2 regions of the Streptomyces sp. HUAS TT7 genome follow, and region 1 is predicted to be linked to the other one. Evidence: riboswitches for the same ligand, from Rfam matches in the RefSeq annotation. Region 1 holds a riboswitch; the other holds the start of a gene.
What was found. Region 1 has a riboswitch for magnesium ahead of ACSHXC_RS05595 (NRAMP family divalent metal transporter). Riboswitches for the same ligand answer to the same signal wherever they lie in the genome.
Positions count from the first base shown of each region.

Region 2: it holds a riboswitch for magnesium, as region 1 does, so the genes downstream of both, ACSHXC_RS38605 (hypothetical protein) here and ACSHXC_RS05595 (NRAMP family divalent metal transporter) in region 1, are expected to answer to the same signal.

Region 1 covers NZ_CP196175.1:1,288,732-1,294,818, forward strand. Annotated here, with positions in the region: gene ACSHXC_RS05570 (hypothetical protein) at 274-585, shown strand; gene ACSHXC_RS05575 (TetR/AcrR family transcriptional regulator) at 806-1,444, opposite strand; gene ACSHXC_RS05580 (HipA family kinase) at 1,441-2,235, opposite strand; gene ACSHXC_RS05585 (hypothetical protein) at 2,344-2,568, shown strand; gene ACSHXC_RS05590 (mechanosensitive ion channel domain-containing protein) at 2,836-3,504, opposite strand; M-box (ykoK) riboswitch at 3,670-3,843, shown strand; gene ACSHXC_RS05595 (NRAMP family divalent metal transporter) at 4,139-5,782, shown strand; gene ACSHXC_RS05600 (serine hydrolase domain-containing protein) at 6,064-6,087, opposite strand, start outside.
Region 2 covers NZ_CP196175.1:8,490,566-8,496,652, reverse strand. Annotated here, with positions in the region: partial or broken gene ACSHXC_RS38615 (gamma-glutamyltransferase family protein) at 1-1,208, shown strand, start outside; gene ACSHXC_RS38610 (hypothetical protein) at 1,304-1,591, shown strand; M-box (ykoK) riboswitch at 1,726-1,900, shown strand; gene ACSHXC_RS38605 (hypothetical protein) at 2,342-2,692, shown strand; gene ACSHXC_RS38600 (hypothetical protein) at 2,699-2,959, shown strand; gene ACSHXC_RS38595 (winged helix-turn-helix domain-containing protein) at 3,144-3,563, shown strand; gene ACSHXC_RS38590 (hypothetical protein) at 3,618-3,998, shown strand; gene ACSHXC_RS38585 (MgtC/SapB family protein) at 4,297-5,025, opposite strand; partial or broken gene ACSHXC_RS38580 (alpha/beta fold hydrolase) at 5,337-5,462, opposite strand; gene ACSHXC_RS38575 (hypothetical protein) at 5,478-5,765, shown strand; gene ACSHXC_RS38570 (class I SAM-dependent methyltransferase) at 5,856-6,087, shown strand, end outside.

The DNA.
Region 1 (6,087 bases):
AGGCGACACCGGCCCGTCTTCCATGCCGTTCTCCACCATGGCTACGCGGACTTCCCGGCCGACGAGACCGCCACACAATTCGCTGTGCCGCACTCGGCCTTGGCGACGGCCCCCTTGGCCTCCGTGCCGTTGATGGTGACGCCACAGCCCGCCTGGCCCCCCTTGCCCCCCTTGGCCCATGACCAGGCTGAGGTGGGGCGAGCCCTCGCCGTCCGTCACCCTGGTCGGCGCCGGCCTCGCGGAACTCTTGCGCGCGGGCCGGTGATACGCGCCTTGAGGAAATTCTCCAAGGCCGAACTCGACGCTCTGGTCGCCGAGGTGACCGTGGATGCCTACGGCGAGTACGAACAGCTTGGTTCCTTCGCCGTGGTGATCGGCGACCGGCTGGCCCTGCCGTTCGAGACCACCGTCCTCGGCGTCACGGTCACCGTCACCGCGATTGAGCTGAATCCCAGCAATCAGATCACCGCCCGGTGCCGGCGCGGCCGGTACCGCCAGGCCATCGGAATCCTCGACCTCCCGGTGCCCACTCCCCCACCCGACGGTCGGGAATGGGTGGAGGCGTACCGCCACTGGACGTCCTGAATCCGCCTGCGCTGCGGCGTCGAGGGCCGCAAGGCGGCAGCCGAGGATGTCCCGTTCCTGCACGTCGAGTTCAGCAACACGGTGCGCACGCCCGCACGAGGCGCGCCGTCACCGCCGTGGACACGCTCACCGCCCGGTGGGCGGCGGGCCAGGAGAGCACAGGGCGGGACTGACGCCACGGTCGCGGGTTCAGCGGTGCTGGGAGGGCGTACCGGCGGCGTCAGCCTTCGCGGATGGCGTAGCCGAGCGCTCGTTGGCCGAGGGTCTCCTCGACGATGTCGAGGAGTTCCAGCAGAGCCTCGGCGATCGCGGCGGGCTTCTCGCCGGCCGCGATGCGTCGGCCGATCTCGCTGTAGAGCAGTGAGTGGAACCAGCCGATCTCGCTGGCGACCACGCGTGGCGTCTGGTCGTCGGGGGCCGCTGCGGTCTCTTCGGCCAGGACCGCGGCGAGGGCGTCGGTCATCTGTCGGCCGAGGTCTTCCAGGCGGGCGGTGAGCGTGGGGGCTGCCCGCATCATCTCGAATACGGGGCCGAAGCCCGCGGTCAGGCCCACCTTCCGGTCCCGGCGCCGCAGTTCGTCCCGCAGTTGGCCGAGCACCGCTCGCGCGGCGGACTCGCCGGGCTGCCGGGCGCGCACGATGTCGGCGAGCCGCTGCGGGGATGCCTCGTCCGGCGGCAGAACGAGGTCTTCCTTGGCCGCGAAGTAGTTGTAGAGGGTGTTGACCGAGACGTCCGCGGTTGCTGCGACTTCGGCGATGGTGACGTTGTCGAAGCCCCGTGCCACGAACAGGCCGAGAGCCGTCTCGGAGATCCGTTGCCGCGTCTGCCGTTTCTTCCGCTCCCGCAGTCCTTCACTCACAGCAGCTCCTGGGGAAGCCACTGGGCGGATACCCGTGCGCGGGAGGCGAGGTGGGTCACATAGGCGTCGCGGACGTCCTGCGGGGTGGCGAACCCCGGCTCGTCGGCCAGCCACGCGTCCGGCACGGCCGCGACCACCCGGTGCAGCACCTCCGGGGGCACCCGGGGGGCCAGTTCGGCGTCCGCCGCCGCCATGTCGAGGCCGGGCGAGCCCAGCGCGTGCGACCGGAAGTCGTAGGCCTTGCCGACCGCGTCCGCCGCGCCCTCCCACCGGTAGTGGAACACCAGCGCCGCGCCGTGGTCGATGAGCCACCGACGGGGCTCTTGGCGGCCGGAGGTCGGCCACGTCATGAGATTCGGGCTGTGCACCGTACGGTCCACATTCGCGGTGAACGCGTCCAGCCAGAGAATCCTGGCCGACTCCACCGGATCGGCATCGGGCGCACCCGGAGTGAAGTCGGCGGCTCCCGGCAGGTAGTCCATGCCGAGGTTGATCCCCGCGCTGGCGTGCAGCAGGTCCTGCACCTCCTGGTGCGGTTCCTCGGCGGCTACCGAGGGATCGAAGTCCACCAGCACCAACTCCGGTACCCGCAGCCCGAGGTGACGCGCCAGTTCGCCCACGATGACCTCGGCGACGAGCGCCTTGCGGCCCTGTGCCGAGCCGGTGAACTTGACCACGTACGTCCCCAGGTCGTCGGCCTCGACGATGCCGGGGACGGAGCCGCCGCTCCGCAGCGGGGTCACATACCGCACGGCCGTCACCGTGCGCAGCCCGTCCGAGGGTGTCTCCATACACTCCTGTCCCTGCTCCGGCTGCTGGCGCCCGCCCCGGCTAAAAGTGAAATGCACTGCAAATATACAACGCGCTATCGTTTTTGTGAGCTTCCACGGGAGGGAACGATGACAGTGACGACGGTCGGGCACGAGGCCGCGGTGGGACGCGCCAACGCGGCTCTTCAGACATACACGCTCTCGGGCGACGGCTGGCGCCGCAGCCCCGGCGAGACCCTGCAGCAAGCCCTCGCCGACCTTCTCCACTGGTGTGACGACACCCAGCGCGACTTCGACACCGCCCTCAAGCAGGCACGCGCCCGGCACGCCGCGGAGAACTCGCCCTCCGCATAGGCGCGGACCGCCCTGCGCACGCGGCCGGCTACAGCATCTCTCGATCAGCCACGCCCTGGTGTGCCCACTGCCACGACTCACCTCTCGTGGCTCCAAGTCCCGGGTTGCTGACCGAACGTGAGTCATGGCCGGAGGGGATCACCGTGCACCTCGGCGCGACGCCTTCTCGGCCGGGCCAAGAAGACCCGCCCCGCCATCGCCAGGAGCTGAGTCGGCACCGGCTTCAAGAATGCCGTCGTCGAGCACGGCGCCAGGCGGTGGCGGCTTTCAGGCTGCGGCCGTCTCCCGAGCGGGCGGCCCGATCGCGGCGCCGAGTACGGCGTTGTTGGGCAGGAGCATCTTGCCGTCGTCGGTGTGGAGTTCGATGAACAGCAGGGTCATATCGGTGACTTCGCCCTCGATGCGGCCGCCGAGCGGGCCGGACTGGACGCTGATCCTCTCGCCGATCGTGAAGGGGTGCGCGACCAGCAGTACCAGGCCGGCGAAGATGTTGCCGAGGACCGGCTGGGCGGCGATGCCCAGGATCACGCCGGTCAGCGCACCGCCGACCAGCAGTTTCTCCCACGGGACCCGGACCAGGCTGAGTGCGCCGAGGATCACCAGTGCGTAGCCGGACAGCAGGCATATCACGCGCAGCGCGGCCGAGCGGTTGTCGCTGAGCCGCCCGGTCAGCAGCTTCACCAGGTCGTCGGTGGCTCCGCGCACGGCGATCAGCGCGCCCACCAGGAAGACCCCCGCGCTGATGCCGGCGACCACCCGGGACGTCATCGACTGGTGGCTGTCCGGATTGCCGAGCAGTCCGCCGAAGTTGAGCGACACGACGAGCCCGCCGAGGGCGAGCGACGTGGTGATCACGGCCCGCCGGGTGCGGATCACCCCGCGCCAGTGCAGGCCGTGCCCAACGGTGCTGCCTGCGGCTTTGTGGTCGTGGTCCATCGATGGGCCCCCTGTGGTGTGAACGTCGCGGAGCAGAGTACCCGCACTCGCGGAGGCGGTTCGGCCACGGTGCGGCGGAACCCGAACGAGTCGTTCCGCGTCAAGGGTTCACCAAGTAGTTGCGTGATCGCGCAAGAATCAGGCTATGCTTCTGGAGGTTTGAAGAAGGCACCTCGTTCGGTGAGGCGTCTGCACGGACACAGGCCACTGACCCCACGACGTCGAGAGACGCCCAGGGTCAGGACAGGTCTCCCCGACTTAAGGGGTGACCCCAAGTGGCTTCCCCAGCAGGGGGATTACGCCGTGCAGTGCCAAAGCTCTGACGAGTTGGGGTGAACCGGGATCCGCCCGGTCCGCTCCTTGCCGCGTCGTCCAGCGCCCGTGTGCGCTCCGGCCGGAAGGAGGCGAGAGACATGGACTGCAGTTGCAGTAGTCCGGGCCATAGTCGGCCCCGCATCCGATCGACCTCGCCCGTCCTCGGCACGCGATAACGACACTCCCTCCGCACACTCCTTCTCACCCGCACCCGTACGGCCCCCGGCCGTCCCGGGCGGCCGGGCTGCTTCGGTGTGCCATATGTGACTGCCGCGTGCCCCCATGTTCTCCCCCTGCCAGGGGAATCGGGAGGCTCACCATGACCACCGCACCCGCCAGGCCCACCATTCCGACCCCCCGCACCGCCGTACTGGACGACGCCCACGTCGGCGACATCCGCGGCGCGCTGGGCACCATCAAGCAGGACGACCACGGCGAGCGCCGGGGCCTGTCAGCCAAGCTCAAGACCCTCCTTGCGATAGTCGGCCCGGGCCTGATCGTGATGGTCGGCGACAACGACGCCGGCGCCTTCGCCACGTACGGCCAGGCCGGCCAGAACTACGGCACCAGCCTGCTGTGGACCCTGCTCCTCCTGATTCCCGTGCTCTACGTGAACCAGGAGATGGTGCTGCGCCTGGGTGCGGTCACCGGCGTCGGACACGCCCGCCTCATCCTTGAGCGGTTCGGCAAGTTCTGGGGCGCGTTCAGCGTCATCGACCTGTTCCTCCTCAACGCCCTCACCCTCGTTACCGAGTTCATCGGCATCACGTTGGCCGCGGGGTATCTGGGGCTGCCCAAGGTGGCGTCGGTGGTGCTGGCCGCGGCGGTCATCATCGCTTCCGCGTTCACCGGATCCTTCCGCCGCTTCGAGCGCATCGCGATCATCCTGTGTGCCGGTTCGCTGCTGCTGGTTCCGCTGTACTTCATCATTCACCCGGCCTCCTCGCAGATGGCACACGACTTCGTGGTGCCCAACATGCCCGGCGGCTCGGGTGAGTTGGCGACGGTGATGCTGCTGATCATCGGCATCGTCGGCACCACGGTGGCGCCCTGGCAGCTGTTCTTCCAGCAGTCGTACGTCATCGACAAGCGCATCACCCCGCGCTTCATGAAGTACGAGAAGGCCGATCTGTGGCTCGGCATCGCCATCGTCATCATCGGCGCCGCCGCCGTCATGGGCATGGCCGCCGCCGCGTTCGCCGGAACCAGCGGCTTCGGCAACTTCGACGACACCGCCGGTGTCGCGGCCGGCATCGAGGCCCACGCGGGCAAGGTCGCCGGCGTGCTCTTCGCAGTGGCCCTCCTCGACGCCTCGATCATCGGCGCCTTCGCAGTCTCACTCTCCACCGCCTACGCCATCGGCGACGTGTTCGGCATGAAGCATTCGCTGCACCGCGGCGTGAAGGGCGCCAAGGGCTTCTACGCCATCTATGCCGGCCTGGTGGCCGTGGCCGCCACGATCGTCCTGATCCCCGGCTCCCCGCTCGGCCTGCTCACCCAGGGCGTACAGACCCTGGCCGGAGTCCTGCTGCCGTCCGCCTCCGTATTCCTGCTTCTCCTCTGCAACGACAAGGCCGTGCTCGGCCCGTGGGTCAACGGCCCGAAGACCAACGCGTTCACCGCCGCGGTCGTCGGCGTCCTGGTCACCCTCTCCGTCATCCTGACCGCCTCCGTCCTGTTCCCCGACATCACCGCGAACGCGATCCTGAACATCATGGCCGCCTGCGGCGTGGCCGGGGTCCTGGCAGCCGGATACTCCTTCACCCGGCGGCGCACCGGCACCAAGGAAGACCCGATCGACCGCACCGGACGCGACGGCTGGCGGATGCCGCCCCTGGAGACACTCACCCGGCCGACCATGTCCACCACCCGCAAGATCGGCATGGGCGCCCTGCGCACCTACCTGCTGATCGCGATGATCCTGGTCGTCATCAAGGTCGTCCAGGTCGCCCTCGGCCAGTGAGCCCCGCGCGGGGCGGCGAACAACGCCGCCCTCGCGGACGCAGCGCCATACAGCCGTCGACTCCCCTCGGCCCGTCACCAACTCCCCTTGAACAAGGGGGGATCCGATGCGTTTCCTTCAGCACGTTGCCGGGTGGCCGGTATCCGGGGAGAGCAGCCGGCACACCTGCCGGTGACGTAACACCCGGGCCCGGCGTTCCCCGGTGCGAGCGCGGAGTGTCGTCCAGCCGACGGCTCAGGGGGCGGGGCATCAGCCCCTCTCGGGCGACCGGTTCGACCCCGTTACGGGGCGGGACTGGGGCGCAG
Region 2 (6,087 bases), 7.2 Mb from region 1:
AACCCCGCGTTGGCCGCGACTTGGCACACCCTGCTGAAGGGCACCGCAGGAGCCTCCCGCGAGGCAGGGATCGAGGCGGCCCGCACGATCTGGCGCGAGGGCTTCATCGGCGAAGCGCTCGCCGAGTTCGCCGCGAGGCCCGCCCTGGACAGCTCCGGCGAGCGCCACGCGTCCACCCTCACGGGCGACGACCTGGCCGGCTACCGGGCGCAGTACGAAGCCCCGCTGACGTACGACTGGAACGGCTGGACGATCTGCAAGCCCGGTCCCTGGAGCCAGGGCCCGGTCTTTCTGCAGCAACTCGCCCTCCTCCCCGACGGGTTCGGCCATGACTCGCCCGACTGCCTGCACACCTTGGTGGAGGGGACCAAGCTCGCCATGGCGGACCGGGAGGCCTGGTACGGCGACGCCGCCGACGTCCCCGTGGCCGACCTGCTGAGCAGGCCCTACAACGACGGGCGGCGTGCCCTGATCGACGATCGGGCGTCGTACGAACTGCGCCCGGGCAGCCCGGACGGGCGCACGCCGCGCCTGCCCGGCCACCACTCACCGGACAGCCGACGGGACGCATGCCTGATCGGGGAGGGCAAGCCGACCGTCGGCTCGGACGGGGCGTTCCGCGGCGACACCTGCCACATCGACGTGGTCGACCGCTGGGGGAACCTGGTCGCCGCGACGCCCAGCGGCGGCTGGCTCCAGTCCAACCCGGTGATTCCCTCGCTCGGTTTTCCGCTCGGCACCCGCCTGCAGATGGCCTGGTTACAGCCGTCCCTGCCCAATTCGCTGACCCCGGGCCGCCGTCCACGCACCACGCTCTCGCCCTCCCTCGGGCTGCGCGAGGGCGTTCCGGTCATGGCGTTCGGCACCCCTGGCGGCGACCAGCAGGACCAATGGTCCCTGCAGTTCTTCCTCGGAGTCGCCCTCGGCGGCCTCGGCCTCCAGGACGCGATCGACGCGCCCGAATGGCACACCGACGGCTTTCCCAGCTCCTTCCACCCGCGCACGATGCGTCCCGGCAGCCTCACCGTCGAGTCGCGCATCGGCGACGCGCGCAGATAGCCGAGCTGCGCGCCCGGGGACATGACGTCACCGTCGCCGGTCCGTGGTCGCAGGGACGGGTGTGCGCGGTCTCCCGGGACCCGGACACGGGTGTCCTCTCCTCCGCCGCCAGCCCGCGGGGGATGCACTGCTACGCGGTCGGCCGCTGACAGTGCAGGACACCTGCCTGGTCGGCGGGCCAGGTTTCACTGCCCTCGATCGCGGCCTGCTGACGCTCCGTCATCTTCTGGGAACAGTACGTGCCATGAGCCCCGCTTCGGGACCGATCCCGGCCGCACCTGACAACCGGCACCCTGGCCTCCACGACCCCCACTATCTGACGCGGCGCAACGCCCTCGCGGCGGCGGCCCGCGGCCAAAAGACGCCCTTCGTGTTCGCCGCACAGTCCGTCGACCACCTCGCCGCCACCTTAGCCGCGTTCTGCGAACGCTTCGACGACGAGCCCACCGAGGGCGAGCGGCGTGGCGACGAGGGCACGCCGGGTGCGGATCACCCCCACGCCAGTACAGGCCATGCCCCACAGAGGCACTGAGCAGCCCATCCGCGCCCCGGGCGGCGTCCGGCGACGGTGCCACCCCGCAGGCTGGGCATTCGGCCCGCGTCAAGAGTTCCCCAAGTACTTGCGTGATCGCGCAAGAAGGGGGCTATGCTTTTCGAGGTTTGAAGAAGGCACCTCGTTCGGTGAGGCGTCCGCGCGGACACAGGCCACCGACCCCACGACGTCGAGAGACGCCCAGGGGCGGGACAGGTCTCCCCGGCTCAAGGGGTGGGCCCCAAGTGGCTTCCCCGGCAAGGGGATTACGCCGTGCAGTGCCAAAGCTCTGACGAGTTGGGGTGAACCCACCCGCGAGGTGGGTCCGCTCCTTGCCGAGTCGATGCGGCACTGCGGGTGCCCCGGCCGGGAGGAGGCGAGAGACATGGACGGTAGTTGCAGTAGTCCGGGCCACAGTCGGCCCCATACCCGTTTCCGTCTGTCTTCTCTGACCTCCGGTACGCGGTAACCACCTCCCCTGCGCATCCCCACTCCCCCACGCACCCGTGCGGCTTCGCCGTGCCGGGTGTCGGTGCTGCGTGCCCGCAGGAGGGACTGCTGCTGCGCACCTTCACGAGCAGCAGCAGCGTCCACAGCGGCTGGGCACCTGCTGATCTCGATGATCCTGGCCGTCATCAAGATCGTCCAGGTCGCCCTCGGCCAGTGAACCCCGCGTGGGGCGGCGGACACCACCGCCCCGCGGCTCAAGAGCCAGACCGTCGTCAACTCCCCTTGAACGAGGGAGGACCCATGCGTTTCCTCCAGCACCTCTCGAAACCGACCACAACCCCCGTCCGCCGTCTCTCACCGGCCGGATGTACTTGCCCGTCGCTGCCCCTGACGCTGTTCGACGGCACCCCGCGCACCTATCTCCTGGACGACCCGGCCGGCTGTCCCGGCCCGCACGCCCGGCACGCCGCGTACCACCCGCGCGTCCACCTCGCCTACCTGCTCGCCCGCCAAGGCCGTGAGGCCCGCTGGCTGGCCCACTTCACCGACCTGCCGCTGGCGGCCGCCCACCGCATCAGCCGAGCCGCCACCGGCACCCCGCCCGGCTTCCCGTCTTCTCCCGCCCGCGCCCTGCGCCCCACACGGAGGTGATCACCCATGTCCGTCCTGACCGCGATCCACTTCCCCGTCCACCGCGCCACGCCCCGCAAACACGGTCGGCTCCGCGAGCTGTTCAGCAGCATTCTGCGGCGACTCGCCGACAGCCCGCTGGACAGCACCGTCATCCGCGCGGCCCCGGGCCCGGCGGCGGCGCGGACTCCCTCGGCACGCGCCCGCAGCGGTTCGGCCCCGCACGCCCACTGGCACCCCGTCACCGGCTCCGACGGTCGACGCCACCTCGAAGCCACCTGGCATTAGCACCGGCCCCCAGCAGGCGACAACGCCGCGCGGTGTGGCTTGACTGCGCACCTCGCCCGCGAGGTCGGCCCGCAGAGAGCTCTGATTCCCGGACTGCGCACCATGACACTGACACCGCATTGACTCCACAGGAGGGGACATGCCCCTGAACTACCGATTGGTCCACCGCGTTCACCGTGACCTGTTGACCGCGCCCACGGGGAAAGGGTGGCGCCGACAGACCCAGCCCGCACCGCAGTCGTCGTCCCGGCCCGAAGCCCCAGAACTGCCGAAGGCCCCGGTGCACCGTGCGGGCGGCCTCGTCGTCGACTGCGGAACCCGCCGCGCCTCAACCGAAGGGCGCCAGCTGAGCCTCACCTGTATGGAGTTCGAGTTGATCGCCCATCTTGTCGCACACCCGGACCGCGTCTACACCCGCCGACAGCTGATGGAACTCGTCTGGCAGCAGAGCCCCTCCGGCGACATGCGCACCATCGATACACACATCGCGCGTCTGCGCAGCAAACTCGGCCCCAGCCACCGCACGATGATCCGCACCGTACGGCAGGTCGGCTACGCCTTCGACCCGTCACCCACCGCGGCGTTGCCCGCGATGGGTGACTGACTCGCTCCCCTCCGCCTTCGCCCGGCGGTACTCACGCCTCAAGGAGGTGTCCACGTGCGATTCCTGCCCCGTGTGCGGGTGAGGAGGGCAGGGCCGCCTGCCGCCTCGGCTGCGTCCCTTGCCACCGTTCACATCCACTGCGGCCGGCGTGCGGAGACCAAGGTGCGCGCACTGTGCGTGCTGGCTCTCACCAAGCCCAGCGCGCACCTCCTGGGCCTGCACGTCAACCGCCACGACGCGGCCACCGCGTGTCTGCGACTTGCGGTGGCCCTGGACGGTCCGGGAACCATGCTTCTGGACCAACTGGTGGATCAGTTGTCCCGCGAGCCCAGCGTGCGCGACCTGCACTGGCACCAGCACCGTGAACCCGACACCCGGACGCGCAAGCCCCAGCCGACAAGGAGGCCCTTCCATACACACGGTTACGGATCCTGACGTCACCTTTCCGTCACCCGTCCATGCCGCGGTCTCCCCCAGCACCTCGCCCGGCTGCGGGCGGTCGGGTTGGTGACCGTACGCCGCAACGGCACCCGCATGCTCTACCGCGGCGCGAATCCGCGCGTCCCGGCCCTGCTCGAAGCGGCCCTGCGCCTGACCGCACAGCTGACGCCGCAGGGGTCCGGCGGCCTTGCGAGGGCGAGCCCGCGACACGGCCTGGCTCGTCGGCCGCCTGGGTCTGTCCCCCGAAGTCACAGCCCTCCTCGTCGGCGTTCCGCGGGCAGGTCGTGGTCGTTCACGCCACTGCGTCCCGTTCGGCTTCGGTGGGCGTTGCGTCCAGGTGCCAGTGCAGGTCGTGGATGCCGGGTTCGAGCGACAGCCGGGCGATGAGCTGTTCCAGGGCGCGGGCGGGGTCGCCGCCGACCGCGACGACTGCCCGCAGTTCCGTGGTGTCGTCGTCCTCGCGCCGCACGCGCAGTCCGGTGGGGGTGAGCCCGCTGCCCGCCATGGACTGCAGGAGCAGGGCGCGGATGTGGGCGTCCTCACCGCGGTCGCACACGAGGTGGACGGTGGCGCGTACGCCTTCGGTGTCGGGGTCGTGCTGGGGAACCCGGTCGATGAGCCGTCCGGCGGGCCGCAGCGCCAGATGGACGGCGAGGACCGCGACCGTGCCGATCAGGGCCAGCCCCAGGCGGCCGGAGGCGGACAGGACCCCGACGGCGGCCGAGCACCACAAGGTGGCGGCGGTGTTGAGGCCGCGTACGGACGCTCCGTCGCGCAGGATCACGCCACCGCCGAGGAAGCCGATGCCGGAGACGACGTACGAGGCGACCCGGGTGGGGCTGCCGGTGTCGCCGACCGCCTCGCTGTAGAGGACGAACAAGGTGGCCCCGGCGGCGACCAGCGCGTTGGTGCGCAGCCCGGCCATGCGGGCGCGCCATTGCCGTTCGACGCCGATCAGGGCGCCGCAGCCGACCCCCACGGCGAGCCGCAGGGCGAAGTCGAAGGTGGTCAGGTCAGCCATGGCAACCTCCTCGTACCCTGCACCGGCAGGGCGGTCCAGCGGACGCGGCGCAACGAGGTGTCGGCTACCCCGTGCCGGAAGGGCGGGTGGACGTGTGGATGCGGGGCCTGCGCCGGCCCTGCCCACTGTGACTGCAATCCATGTGCCCCGCCTCCTCACCGGCTTATGCCGGGGTCACTACGGGCAGCCTAACCCCGCAATCGCGCCGAGCGAGCGATGCCGATGCGGGCTTCGGGTACGCACCCGGTGAGCTCGGCCCTCGTCGAGATGATCGACTGCTGCGCGGCCCTGGAAGCCGGCCCGGACCGACCTCAGTTCCGCAGCTCCGTCAGGAACTCGATCAGCGCAGCGTTGACTTCCTCGGGCCGCTCCTGCTGGGTCCAGTGGCCGCAGCCCGGCAGCACGATCGGCTCGCGGCGCAGATTGGGCATCAACTCAAGATCTACCGGCAGTTGAGTGCGGCAGAGCCCGACGACCACCTGGCCGGGCTCATCCACGGCCTCTCCAATCTCGGCCTGCGGCTGGCCCGCGTCGGACGCGACGACGAGGTGCTCGCCCCCACCATGGAAGCCGTGGAACTCCTGGACCAGAATCCCCCGCTGGGCCCCGGCAACGATGTCGAATCCCTGGCGGAGTCCCTTGCCTGGCTCGGCTGGTGGCTGCGCAGACACGGCCACCGCAAGGAGGCGCGCGCTGCCACCCGGGCCGCCAAGGAGCTGCGCCGCAAGACGGATGCGTGAAGCGGAACGGACTCGGAGTGGGGACGGCCACGGCACGACAGATCAGCCCTCCCCTGTGAACGTATGCGGTCAGAACACTAGGCTGGCGCGATGACTGATGAGCAGGAGCAGGTGCAGCCGTCGGGAGTGTGGGCCACGGCTGTGGGAGTGGCCAGGGTGCGGGCGCTGGAGACCGAGCGGGAGAACGCGCTGTTCCGCGACCCACTGGCGCAGGCCTTCGCCACAGCCGGCGGCCTGTGGCCCGCCTCGCCGCCACCCGGTGACGAGGCCGCGCGACGCCGCCGGCTGGGCGTGGCGTTCTCCATCGTCATCAGGACGAAGT